DNA from 3 places in the Paucilactobacillus nenjiangensis genome. Region 3 is predicted to be linked to each of the others. Evidence: predicted binding sites of a transcription regulator. Region 3 holds the regulator's gene; each other region holds the start of a gene.

Region 1 (4,496 bases), 1.0 Mb from region 3:
AACAAAAATATCAAGTCAATCTCAGTAATCGCGACATTGAAAAGAGAAAGGAATCTAGTAATCGGTCATGACAAAAATAGAAAAGTTTCACCGTCCTAAAGTTGTTGTGATTGGTGGAGGAACAGGTTTACCTGTTATTTTAAAGGGTTTACGAAATCAAAATGTTGATATCACTGCAGTCGTGACGGTCGCAGATGATGGTGGGTCTTCTGGCGTTTTGAGAAACTACATTAACGTGGTTCCACCAGGGGACATCCGCAACGTTTTGGTATCAATGTCAGATATGCCTCAATTGACGTTAGATATTTTTCAATATCGATTTGATAGTTCAGATTCGTTTTTTGCCGGCCACGCGATTGGTAATTTAATTATTGCGGCACTGGCGGAAATGAAGTCCGGGGTGTTTGAAGCGGTTCAAGAATTGTCAAAAATGATGCACGTGAATGGACACGTCTACCCTGCGGCCAATGAACCATTGGTGTTGAACGCTGAGTTTATGGATGGTAGTTTTGTTGCGGGAGAATCCGAAATTACGGCAGCGCACAATAAGATTAAGCGCGTCTGGGTCACCCCTTCTGATGATAGTGATGGACATAGTGCTGAAGCTGTCGAAGAAGTGATTGATGCAATTATGAATGCAGATCAGATTGTGATTGGACCGGGTAGTTTATTTACTAGTATCTTACCCAACTTAATGATTGAGAATGTCGGAAAGGCAGTGTGTGAAACACAGGCCGAAGTAATTTATATTTGCAATATTATGACTCAATTGGGCGAAACTGATGCAATGACGGATGCAGACCATGTCCGCATTTTGAATCGTCATTTGGGCCAAAACTTCGTCAATACGATTTTAGTGAATACCACGGAGGTCCCTGAAGATTACATGGATTATCATAAGTGGAATGAACTATCGAAACAGGTTCAACACGACTTTCAGGGTCTGCGAGAACAAAATGTCCGTGTAATTTCTAATGATTTTCTTCGATTAGAAGATAATGGTGCCTTTCATGACAGTAAGATGGTTGTCGCTGAATTAATGAATCGGCTGCATGCGGTTAAAAATTGTAGCTAAGTAGGAGGTGACAAAATGTCATACGCTAGTGAAGTGAAAAAAGAATTAACTGGCTTAGAAGTCCATTTGAACAATGCTAAAGCAGAATTGATGGCGTTGATTAGAATGAACGGCTCGTTAAATATTGCCAATCACAAATTGGTATTGAATATCCAAACTGAAAATCCAGCAATTGCTCGACGTATTTATCAATTGCTGAAAGATTTTTATCACGCTGAAAGTGAATTAGTGGTTCGGCGTAAAATGAAATTGAAAAAAAATAATCTCTATATTGTCCGACTTCGAAATGATGCTGAGAGTGTTTTGGACGACTTAGGGATTTTACAAGGCTTACAAATTAAAGAACAAGTTCCCGTTGAGATGCTGTCTGATGAAGGAATGGTACGTTCTTATTTACGTGGTGCATTCTTGGCAGGTGGATCGGTCAATAATCCAGAAACATCACGTTATCATCTGGAGGTTTATTCATTATATGAAGAACATAACAACATGTTGGTTGATATGATGAATGAATTTGGCTTAAATGCGCGTTCGACACCGCGGAGAAGTGGTTACATTGTTTATTTGAAAGAGGCAGAAAAAATTGCTGATTTCTTATCTTTAATTGGTGCCACGAACGCAATGTTGAAATTTGAAGATATTCGAATCGTCCGCGACATGCGCAACTCCGTGAATCGACTGGTTAATTGTGAAACAGCAAATATGGACAAAATTGCCACTGCTTCGAACCAACAGATTGAAAATATTAAATTAATTGATTCAAAAGTAGGTCTTGGCAGTTTGCCAGTTAAATTGCGCGAAATTGCAGAGACTCGTTTAGCAAATGAAGAAGTCAGTTTAAAAGAACTAGGGGAATTGATTCCGAGTGGGGCTATCTCTAAATCTGGAGTAAATCATCGACTGCGTAAGCTGAATGCCTATGCAGAACAATTACGCCAGGATGGTTTAGCGGGATAAAAATGACTTGTAGAACCAATTCTAAAAATATTTGTACAAAAAAAGGCTGTGATACAAAACGTTAGTTTTGTCACAGCCTTTAAATTACAATTTTATTTTGCGTCTTTGTTTGACATGATACCATCTAACAGACCATAGTCTACTGCTTCTTGAGCACTGAGATAGTGGTCACGTTCGGTGTCTTCTTGAACACGTTCAAAAGGTTGTCCCGAATTGTCAGCTAAAATCTGGTTCAATTGCTTACGAGTCTTTAAAATCTCGGTTGCAGCAATTTCGATTTCAGTCTGTTGACCTTGAGCACCACCGGATGGTTGGTGAATCATAACTTGAGAGTGTGGTAAACCGAATCGTTTACCTTTTGCACCTGAAGATACTAAGACACTGGCCATTGAAGCTGCCATACCAATTACGATGGTTTGAACGTCAGATTTGATGAAGTTCATTGTATCGTAAATAGCGAGTCCTGAGCTAACTACACCACCTGGAGAGTTAATATATAGGTAAATGTCTTTGGTTGAGTCTTGGGCGTCTAAGAAGAGTAATTGGGCAACAATTGAGTTGGCCATGTCATCTTCAATGGGGCCGGATAACATAATAATGCGATCTTTTAATAGTCGTGAGTAAATGTCATAGGCGCGTTCACCACGAGATGATTGTTCAATAACTGTAGGTACTAAGTTCATAAAAGTTTTCCTCCTTTTAGCACTTAAAGATTGTGTTTGCTAAACGTGTAAAGACAGTTTACCGCATAGGTCAAAAAAGGTCAAATAGTTTATCTTGGCAGAAAAAAAGCTTAGTCATCAAGCTGTTGACTAAGCCATTCGAGTTCCGATGCCGCACTTTTTTGATCGAGTTCTTTACGATCATCTTCAATCAATTGTTCTTGTGTGGTCTCGGTCTTTTTTGTATTATCCATAATTAATTCCCCCAAAGTATTTAAAATTTCATTTACTTATTATGAGTAATGCTAGTATATGATTAATTGGTCTAACTGTCAAATAGTATTTTAAGTCTTTAATAACCCTTAATAATTGTTCTTAATTTAAAATTGGTATAGATAGAATGACTGAAGGATTCTGGAAAACTATTGATTTTATTCGGCAATATGACTATAATTGTAATGTTGATTAATAAAACGATGAAATTAAGGAGGCAATTATCATGCGCAAAGCACATCCACATGGAGTACAAGGACGCCGTCCAGTAGCTTCTCAATACAAACAAGCACAAAAAGCCAAGAAGGCTGAAGATATTCGTGCCTGGGCTAAACAAAAGCCAGAAGCTGCTAAGTAAAGCAACCTAACATCACTGAATAGTGGTGTTTTTTTGTATCATGATTGTTTTTTTGTCAGATTGTAATATAATGATAGATAAATACATATTAGGAGATGTTGTTATGTCACGAAAAATCGGTGTTATTGGAATGGGAAACGTTGGTTCGACAGCCGCACATTACATAGTTGCAAATGGGTTCGCAGATGATTTGGTTTTAATTGATATTAATGAAAAGAAGGTTGAAGCAGATGCATTAGATTTCCAAGATGCAATGCCAAACTTGCCATATCATACCAATATTGTTGTTAACGATTATTCTGCTTTAAAAGATGCAGATGTTATTATTTCTGCTTTGGGTAACATTAAGTTACAAGATAATGCAAATGATGATCGGTTTGCTGAATTGCCATTTACTCGCGTGCAAGTTCGAGATGTCGCTGCTAAAATCAAAGCTGCCGGATTTAATGGAATTATTGTTGCAATTACCAACCCTGTTGATGTGATTACTTCAATTTATCAAGAAGTGACTGAATTACCAAAGAACCATGTCATCGGTACAGGAACGTTACTAGATTCTGCACGGATGAAACGGTCAGTGGCTGAAGAATTGAATATTGATCCTCGTTCAGTTGTTGGCTATAACCTTGGTGAACATGGTAATTCTCAATTTACAGCTTGGTCAACGGTACGTGTCTTAGGTCACCATATTACTGAACTTGCTAAAGATCGTGGTCTTGATTTGGAAGCTATTGATAAAGAATCTAAATTGGGTGGACACAAAGTCTTCCATGGTAAGAAGTATACCAACTATGGTGTTGCTACAGCGGCAGTTCTATTAGCTAATACGGTGTTGAATGACGCCTTAACTGAGTTGCCAGTTTCTAATTATCGCGAAGAATATGGCACTTATCTCTCATATCCAGCCATTGTTGGACGTGATGGAGTTGTTGAACAAATCCAACTTGATTTAACTCAAGAAGAATTAGACAAACTTCAAATTTCAGCTGATTATATCAAAACAAAGTATGCTGAAAGTAAATAAAATAGTGTAAACAAAAACCCCGGAATGAAAATTCCGAGGTTTTATTTTTTGAATTTAAATAAAAATTGATTTGTATACGAAGACTGCTAAGATACCGGCCAAGATTGGAGCAACAACCGGAACCCAAGAATAGTCCCAATGAGAATC
Region 2 (4,496 bases), 300 kb from region 3:
ACTTGTCCAAGGTCATCACTGTTATCATTCGTATCTAAAAGATATGAGGCCAACAATAAATCAAAATCTGGATTATTGAGCTGAATATTCAAGCGATTGAGCCCCACGGTCATCGCCTTGGCGTTAAAGACGTTCTTTTTAATTGTGGTACTTTCTAAAATAGCTTTTAATACTGTAGATTGTAGTAGCTCGATGTCACGACTGACATACCACTTGCCTTGATTGCCGATGACAAAGCCAGCAAAGTCAGAGGTATGATAATTACTGTCTGGCATCTCTACGTACAACGTGATTTCATCATCAAATTGTGCCACTTCACTTAAATTGTCCTGAGTTAAGACCGTGAACTCAATCGCACTAATTTCAGGATCTAAATCGAGCGTCGTTTGTTCGCCATCTAATTTGGCTAGGTATGATTTAAAATTTAATTGCTGATACAGTTGGATTAAATCTTCTGTTTGAATTCCCTTAAATTCAATATCGGCTAACTTAATTTCCAAGGGTGCATCTTGATTGATTGTGGCCAATTTTTTTGCTTGATAAGCTAAATCCTTATCATCAATCAAATGTTCTTTCATCTTGCTGGCTTTAAATTCATCAATATGGTCATAGATACCCTCAATAGTACCATATTGTTTCAAGAGCTTGATAGCGGTCTTTTCACCGACTTTAGTTACTCCAGGATAGTTATCTGAAGTATCGCCCATCAAGCCCTTCATGTCGATAATTTGGCCAGGTGTAAGTTCATATTTTTCCATCACGTGAGCTGGATCGTAATTTTCAACCTCAGTCACACCCTTTTTAGTGACCGAGACCGTCACATTGTCAGTCGACAATTGCGTTAAATCACGATCACCGGTAACAATCGTAGTTGAAAAGCCGGTGGTACCAGCCTCTTTAGCTAAAGTACCAATAATGTCGTCGGCTTCGTAGTTAGGCAGTTCATATGTCGCAATCCCATGGGCTTGAACTAACTTCTTAATGTACGGCATTTGTTCAGACAGTTCTGATGGTGTCTTTGAACGGCCACCCTTATAATCTGAAAACATTTCAGTTCTAAAGGTAGTTTTCCCAGCATCAAAAGCAACCAGCGCATAGTCAGGTTTAACCTCATCTAACACAATATCTAACATTTTATTGAACCCAAAAATCGCTCCGGTATGGAGACCATCTTGATTTACAAATTTATCCACCTGTTGAAACAGCGCAAAAAATGCACGAAAGGCGACGCTATTTCCATCAATTAGTAATACTTTTTTTGACATTATTTTCTCCCGACTTTAACTTAATCTACTATCAATTGTAACAAAAAAAGCAGTCATCTGGCTGCTTTTTTGTTTGAAATCTAATTATTAGTCGCGACTGCCACCCATTCCAAAGATTTGGAGCAAGCTGATAAAGATGTTAATGAAGTCTAAGTATAGTTGTAAGGCACCCATCACGGCTAACCCACCAACTGAAACTTGTGACCCATATTGTAGATACATCCGTTTCATATTTTGTGTATCGTAAGCAGTTAAAACGGTAAAGATGATAACTGCAATGTACGAAAAGATATAAGTGATTGCTGGACTTTGTAGGAACAAGTTAATCACACTAGCGATAATTAATGCAATCAATGCGGCACGCGCATGTGTTCCAAATTTGGTTAAGTCCCGTTTTGTAACAGCACCATAAGCCGTCATTGAGATAAAGACTGCCGAAGCTGATAAGAAGGCTGCAGCGATGTTGGCACTAGTATATGCCAGACTGATAATCGAGAATATAAATCCGTAAATTATCGCCATTGCCATCAGCATCGTAAAGCTAGCTGCATAATTGCGCGTTGCCTTAAAGCTGATTCCCATTGAAAGTCCAACTGGAACCAAGAATAGCAACCACATCATCGCACCATGTTGTGCTAAATATGTGGTAATGCTACTGGTGTAGAACGAACAGATAAAGGCAGTCACTGCTGAAACCAAGACTGACAGTGCCATGTGTCCGTACATTTTCGTCATAAATCGATTTAATCCGGCGTCGGCATTTACCACCCGCCTTGAATCAGAATAATCACCGTTAGGGTTGTTCATCTATCTCACTTCTCCTTTAAAATTACAAATTATTTTTTCTTCTGTAATGAACATCTTAGCTAACGCCACTGTTTTAATCAAGTAATTTATTCCGAATTAATCCATAATCAAAAAGCTAACAATCTCACTACAGGCTTATACATCAACATTGGTCAAATAAAAAAATGAGACTCACTATTTACGTGAAAATCTCATCTTAATATTTTCTTAATGATTAATTATTTTTAGGTGTAATATTGCTGAGTAATTCTTCATAAGCACGTTCATACTTTTGCACATCGCCTGCCCCCATAAAGACCACTACGTCATTATGGAAGTCTAATAATGGTGACATATTATCCAATTTGAGGATTTCTCCACCTTTGGTAATTTTTGCACCTAAATCAGCACTAGAGACTTTACCAGCGTCTTCGCGAACGGAGCCAAAAATATCAGTTAAGTAAACTTTATCAGCTAAATTCAAGCTGGCCGCAAAATCATCTAACAATGCCAATGTTCGGGTATACGTATGTGGTTGGAAAACTGCCACAATTTCTTTGTCTGGATATTTTTGACGGGCTGCATCCAATGTTGCTTGAATTTCAGATGGATGATGGGCATAGTCATCAATGATCACCATATCCGCAACATCACGTTCACTAAAGCGACGTTTAACCCCTTGGAATGAAAGCAATTCTTCCTTAATTTCATCTAAATCAATATCTTCAAAATGAGCAACACCAATCACGGCCAAACTGTTCAAAATATTGTGTTGACCGAATAATGAAATTGCAAAATTACCTAAGAATTCATCACGGTAGTACACATCAAAGGTTGAACCGTTAGTTGAGCGTTTGATATTAGTCGCACGGATGTCATCATTTTCTTCAGTACCGTAATAATAAACAGGTACATCAACTTTTAATTTACGTAAATGTTCATCCTCACCCCATGCAAAGATTCCTTTTTTAACATGACCAGCAAAGCCTTCGAATGCATCAAAGACGTCTTCAATACCACTATAATAATCGGGATGATCAAAATCGACGTTCGTCATAATAGCATAATCTGGACGATATTCGGCAAAATGGCGACGATATTCATCAGCTTCAAACACGAAGAAGCGTGCGTCAGGACGGCCTTTACCACTACCGTCTCCAACCAAATAACTCGTTGGTGCAACACCACTTAAGACATGTGCTAATAGACCAGATGTGCTGGTTTTACCATGCGCACCAGCGACACCAATACTTGTATAGCCTTCAATTAGTTGAGCTAAAAATTCGTGATAACGATATGTTTTTAAGCCTAAACTTTTGGCTTGTAAAATTTCAGGATGTGTTGCAGGAAAGGCGTTCCCAGCAATCACAGTTTGTCCTTCATGCAAATTTTTTGGATCAAAAGGATAAATTTTAATACCGGCTTGTTCCAAGCCACGTTGAGTAAAAGTATATTGATCAATATCTGACCCTTCTACTTGATACCCTTTGTCATGAAGTACCAATGCAAGTGCGCTCATGCCTGAGCCTTTAATCCCTACAAAGTAATATACTGTGTTCTTATCCATCCCGAGTTCCCTCTTTCAAAAGACTTTAATTATTCTGATTAAATATTTTTAACTTTTTTTGAGCCTGGTTCTCAGTCTCTAGAATATCGCTTAATGAGTGTCCTAGGGCCTGTTTGTTATCACGTTTAACGGTTTCTTTAACATTTGTTGCCGATTCTTCACGTGCCGATGTTACTTTTGAATCAGTTGATTCATCATCAACCACAATGTAATAATCTTCTGGGCGTTTGTATAAACGTCTTTCGAGCATTCTAAAATTAGTTTTGTTTTTGAATTTTTCTTTTTTCATTACGGGCGGTACATAAGTGCTCAAAAAATCACCCGACTTTGTTTCATAGCCAGTTTCTGAATTTTTGTTTTCATGATTAGCTCTTGAAAAAGATGGCCCATCATATTTGTCTGTCATCTTCATTTCACCTCATTACAAGAAAAAAGCGCCTACTGAAATAGTAGATCGCCCAACTTAAAATCAAATGGTTGTCCCACTTCTTGGAAGTCATTTGGTAAAATCAATGCACCTGGTTTCTGTGGTGCGTTTTTAATTTCTAACTCACGACCTGAACAAATCATACCATTGCTTGCCACACCGCGCAATTCGCCTGGGAAAATGATTAATCCACTTGGCATCATTGCTCCAACTTTAGCCACTACAACTCTAATATCATTAGCAATATTAGGTGAGCCTGAAACAATCTGCACTTCTTGATTGTTATCAACTCTGGTTTTAGTAATATGCAAGTGATCAGAATTTGGATGTTCTTCAAGAGATTCAACGTGGCCAACAACGAACTTAGGACTATCATCAAATTCAAGTTCTGCAGTAATCTCGTTATCACGCAAAACTTGATTTAATTTTTCCACTTGTTCTGGTGTTAAAA
Region 3 (4,496 bases):
AAATGCATTTAATTTAGTTAAAACTCAATCAACAACAGCTTTACAAAAGTTCAGTGATCAATTAAGTGGCGCAACATTGACTACGGATGATGCTAATCAGATGTTAGCTCAAGTTCAAAAGATTATGACTGAAGCTGATACATTATTTAATGAAACTGATCCACTGTTGAGTGATACTACAATTAATAATTTAAATTCAGTCGCCGGTAGTACACAGACATTGAAAGAGAGCCTATCGCATGTCAATACTGTGATTGATAGTAATTTGGACTTATTAATTGATGGTTCATCACAACTTTCTGATGGTAATTCTCAATTAAATGATAGTTCACCAACTCTTGTCAGTGGAATTGAACAATTATTTGATGGCGTAGCCAATAAGATTATTCCTGGTGCAAATCAATTAGTAGCCAACAATGCCAAATTAAATTCAGGAGCTCAACAAGTTGCTGACGGTAATAAGACATTATCAGCTTCTGCTCCAACTTTAATTGCTGGTGTTGGACAATTATTATCTGGTGCATTGCAAATCAATGATGGTGGTTCACAATTGACTGCTGCAAGTCCACAACTTCGTTCAGGTACTGGTCAGATTGTTGATTCAACTGATCAAGCAGCTAGTGGCTCAAAACAATTGGCTGATGGTTCACATCAAGTTCAAGATGGTTTGGTCACCGCTGGAAATGGTACTAACAAGTTGAATACTGCACTTCAAGATGGTGTTAGCCAATTAACACCAGTTAGTGATTCATCTAAGAACACAAATCATTTTGCTACTCCAGTAACTACAAAAGACATTAATAGTGATACACAAGATTTGAAGAATACCTTTGCACCATTAGTATTAGCACTTGTGCTATTCCTAAGTGCGGTGGTAACCCAATTAGGTCTCTTTACACCTAAACAACGTAAGATTAGCTTATTACAAGAACCATTACTCGCAATTGGTGTAACGGCAGTTGTTCAAGCAATCATTGCAGATGCCTTAATCGGTATTTTAGGTGTGACTGTTTCAAACTGGGTTGGTTTAACACTCTTTACCTTGTTAACTTCAATCTTCTTCACCTTGATTTGCATGTTGCTTTATCATATCTTTGGCCGTGTCGGCGTACTGTTCGCAGTATTGTTGTCACTCCTTCAAGTGATTATCACTGGTCAAGTATTCCCAAACGCTATGCTTTCAGAGTTCTATCAAGCAGTTGGAAATATCTTACCAATGACTCATGCAATTCACGGTTTCGAAAATCTAATCAATGGCGGTGACTACAGCGTCTGGTTAGCAATCGCATTCTTAACAGTCTTTACTGCTATTCTCGGTGGTATCGCATATCTTGTTGATATGATGTTAAGTAAGCGTGATACAAATGATGCATCAGAAGAATAAGTAGTGAAATAAGTCGGTTTGCGACTGAGTATAGTTTAGAATTATGGATATAAGTGTTCTTCTTATGTTCATGATTCATAACTAGACGGAAGACGTAGACTTATTGAACACAATTCAATAAGTATGCTGACTGATGTAACGCTACTTAAATACAAAAATAGTTGGACCGAATAAAATCGGTTCAACTATTTTTTATCTATCTGAATGTGTGCAAATTTAGTCAGTGACTATTGTGTTTGATATATTTTCGATAAACATCGGTTATTTTAGGCTAAATCATTTGCAATTATGAATTTTGTTTGTATAATATTAGTCAACATTAGTCAAAGATACAGGAGGTTAGTTATGGAAGGCCAAAATATCTCAGATGTGATTGAGAACTATTTAAAAAATATTTTGTCCGATTCTGAGCACGTAGAAATCAGACGTTCAGAAGTTGCTGACCTGTTTGATGTAGTGCCATCTCAAATTAATTACGTTATTAAAACCCGGTTCACCATTCAAAATGGTTATCTCGTTGAAAGCAAACGAGGTGGCGGTGGCTATATTCGGATTGAAAAAGTTAACTTAATGGATGATGTTGCTGTGTTGAACACGTTAATTCAGGTCATTGGAGACGAAATCAATGAGCGGGATGCAGTTTCGATAATTCAAACATTGTATGATGAAGATGTGATTACACGTCGTGAAGCCGATTTAATGGCTGTGATGGTATCGAAGCAAACGTTAGCGTTTGACAATCGTCAAGTGGGGGATACACTTCGAGCACACGTTCTGATTTCATTATTGAACAGATTGCGTTACGAAAGTTAAGAAAGAGGGGAATTGTTATGGATAACTTATTTACACCAAGCGCCAAAAACGTACTTACTTTGGCTCAAGAACAGGCCAAACATTTCAAACATCAAGCTGTAGGTACGGAACATTTACTGCTAGCTTTGAGTATTGAACAAAATGGAATTGCTAGCAAAGTGTTGCAACAATTCTCAGTTGGTGAAGATGATATTCGCGAAGAAATTGAACGCTTCACTGGTTACGGGACTTTAACCGGCGCAGATAAGGATAGTTATTTACCATATTCTCCTAAAGCCAAAGAAATTCTCGCAGTCGCTGGAGAAGAAGCTAAACGCTTGGGCGCTTTGAAAATTGGTACTGAACACCTACTTCTTGCCTTATTATCAGATGAAAGTATTCTATCATCTCGCATTTTACTCAACTTAGATGTTGATTTAAATCAAGCACATCGCATTGTAATGCGTCGTCTCGGAGTTTCTGACGCACCTAAACGTCGCCAGGCTAACAAGCAAAAATCACCACAAGCTGAAGGGACACCAACTTTAGACTCACTAGCTCGTGATTTAACTCAGAGTGCTCGTGAAGATAAAATGGATCCCGTGGTGGGTCGTGAAAAAGAAGTACGTCGGGTGGTTCAAATTTTGAGCCGTCGGACGAAGAATAACCCAGTATTAATTGGTGAACCCGGAGTTGGTAAAACTGCGATTGCTGAAGGATTAGCTCAACGGATTATTAGTGGGGATGTTCCTGGTGATTTAGCTCAGAAACGTTTAATGATGCTCGATATGGGCTCATTAGTTGCTGGCACTAAGTACCGTGGTGAATTCGAAGATCGTTTGAAGAAAGTGATTGATGAAATTTATCGTGATGGAAATGTCATTTTATTCATTGATGAATTGCATACCTTAATTGGTGCCGGTGGCGCTGAAGGTGCTATCGATGCTTCCAATATTTTGAAACCCGCTTTGGCTCGTGGAGAACTTCAAACAATCGGTGCGACAACGTTAGATGAATATCAAAAGTATATTGAATCAGATGCTGCCTTAGAACGTCGTTTTGCAACCGTTCAAGTTGCTGAACCAACTGAAGACGAAGCCGTTCAAATTTTGACTGGTTTAAAGGATCGTTACGAGGACCATCACCATGTAGAAATTACTGATGATGCGATTGAACAATCTGTTACCTTGTCATCACGTTACATCAGTGACCGTTTCTTACCAGATAAGGCCATTGATTTGATGGATGAAGCTTCAGCTAAAGTTCGAATTGATGCGCAAGACAAACCATCAAAACAAACGAAGGCTACTGAAAAAATAGAAAAACTTGGTGTTCAAAGGGAAGAAGCTATCGAAGATCAAAACTTCGATTTGGCTGCTGAATTACGCCAAGAAGAACTCAAATTAAAGGCCAAGCTCGACAAACAAGCTGCCCCAGTTGAAGATAGTCATGCGAAGTATGATTTGAAAGTTACTGGTGAAGATGTTGCTGAAGTTGTTGCTGAATGGACAGGAATTCCACTGACACAATTACAAAAGAGTGAAAGTGACCGCCTCGTCAACTTGGAAAGCATTTTGCATAAGCGGGTTATCGGTCAGGGTGAAGCAGTTTCTGCCGTGTCACGAGCAATTCGTCGTTCAAGCAGTGGCCTGAAAGATCCTAACCGTCCAATTGGTTCATTTATGTTCCTTGGACCTACTGGGGTTGGTAAAACTGAATTAGCTAAGACTTTGGCTGAATCAGTCTTTGACTCAGAAGACAGCATGATTCGGGTCGATATGTCTGAATACATGGAAAAATACAGTACCAGCCGTTTGATTGGTGCTGCACCAGGTTATGTGGGCTATGATGAAGGTGGACAATTAACTGAAAAAGTTCGCCAACATCCATACTCAGTTGTGCTTTTAGATGAAGCTGAAAAAGCCCATCCAGATGTCTTTAACTTGTTATTACAAGTCTTAGATGATGGCTATTTGACAGATGCTAAGGGTCGTAAAGTTGATTTCAGAAACACAATCTTGATTATGACTTCTAACTTGGGAGCTACCACGTTACGTGATGAAAAGGAAGTTGGTTTTGGTGCCAAAGACATGCAAGATAACTATCAAGCAATGTCGAGCACCATTCAAGAACAATTGAAATTACATTTCCGTCCCGAATTCTTGAACCGGATTGACGAAACAGTCATCTTCCATTCATTAAAGAAGCCAGAATTACATCAAATTGTTAAATTAATGATGAAAAACGTGATTAAACGTATGAGCGAACAAGGCATTGACTTGAAAGTTACGCCAGCTGCCATCGATGTTGTTGCAGCAGC

What was found. The regulator CtsR, encoded in region 3, represses protease genes until heat stress. The targets are predictions, from matches to a motif close to TTGGTCAAAAAAGGTCAAANA.
Region 1: clpP (ATP-dependent Clp endopeptidase proteolytic subunit ClpP) is a predicted target of CtsR. The motif match lies at 2,782-2,802, and genes of this name have one in related genera.
Region 2: F0161_RS05040 (Bax inhibitor-1/YccA family protein) is a predicted target of CtsR. The motif match lies at 2,211-2,231, and genes of this name have one in related genera.

What each region holds. Positions count from the first base shown of each region.
Region 1 covers NZ_CP043939.1:1,740,897-1,745,392, reverse strand. Annotated here, with positions in the region: gene rapZ (RNase adapter RapZ) at 1-71, shown strand, start outside; gene F0161_RS09000 (gluconeogenesis factor YvcK family protein) at 68-1,075, shown strand; gene whiA (DNA-binding protein WhiA) at 1,091-2,032, shown strand; gene clpP (ATP-dependent Clp endopeptidase proteolytic subunit ClpP) at 2,125-2,715, opposite strand; gene F0161_RS11745 (hypothetical protein) at 2,826-2,948, opposite strand; gene F0161_RS11740 (hypothetical protein) at 3,194-3,325, shown strand; gene F0161_RS08985 (L-lactate dehydrogenase) at 3,429-4,349, shown strand; gene F0161_RS08980 (MIP/aquaporin family protein) at 4,404-4,496, opposite strand, start outside.
Region 2 covers NZ_CP043939.1:988,379-992,874, reverse strand. Annotated here, with positions in the region: gene polA (DNA polymerase I) at 1-1,265, opposite strand, end outside; gene F0161_RS05040 (Bax inhibitor-1/YccA family protein) at 1,353-2,072, opposite strand; gene murC (UDP-N-acetylmuramate--L-alanine ligase) at 2,287-3,618, opposite strand; gene F0161_RS05030 (hypothetical protein) at 3,644-4,024, opposite strand; gene ytpR (YtpR family tRNA-binding protein) at 4,057-4,496, opposite strand, start outside.
Region 3 covers NZ_CP043939.1:692,122-696,617, forward strand. Annotated here, with positions in the region: gene F0161_RS03500 (YhgE/Pip domain-containing protein) at 1-1,384, shown strand, start outside; gene F0161_RS03505 (CtsR family transcriptional regulator) at 1,730-2,197, shown strand; gene F0161_RS03510 (ATP-dependent Clp protease ATP-binding subunit) at 2,215-4,496, shown strand, end outside.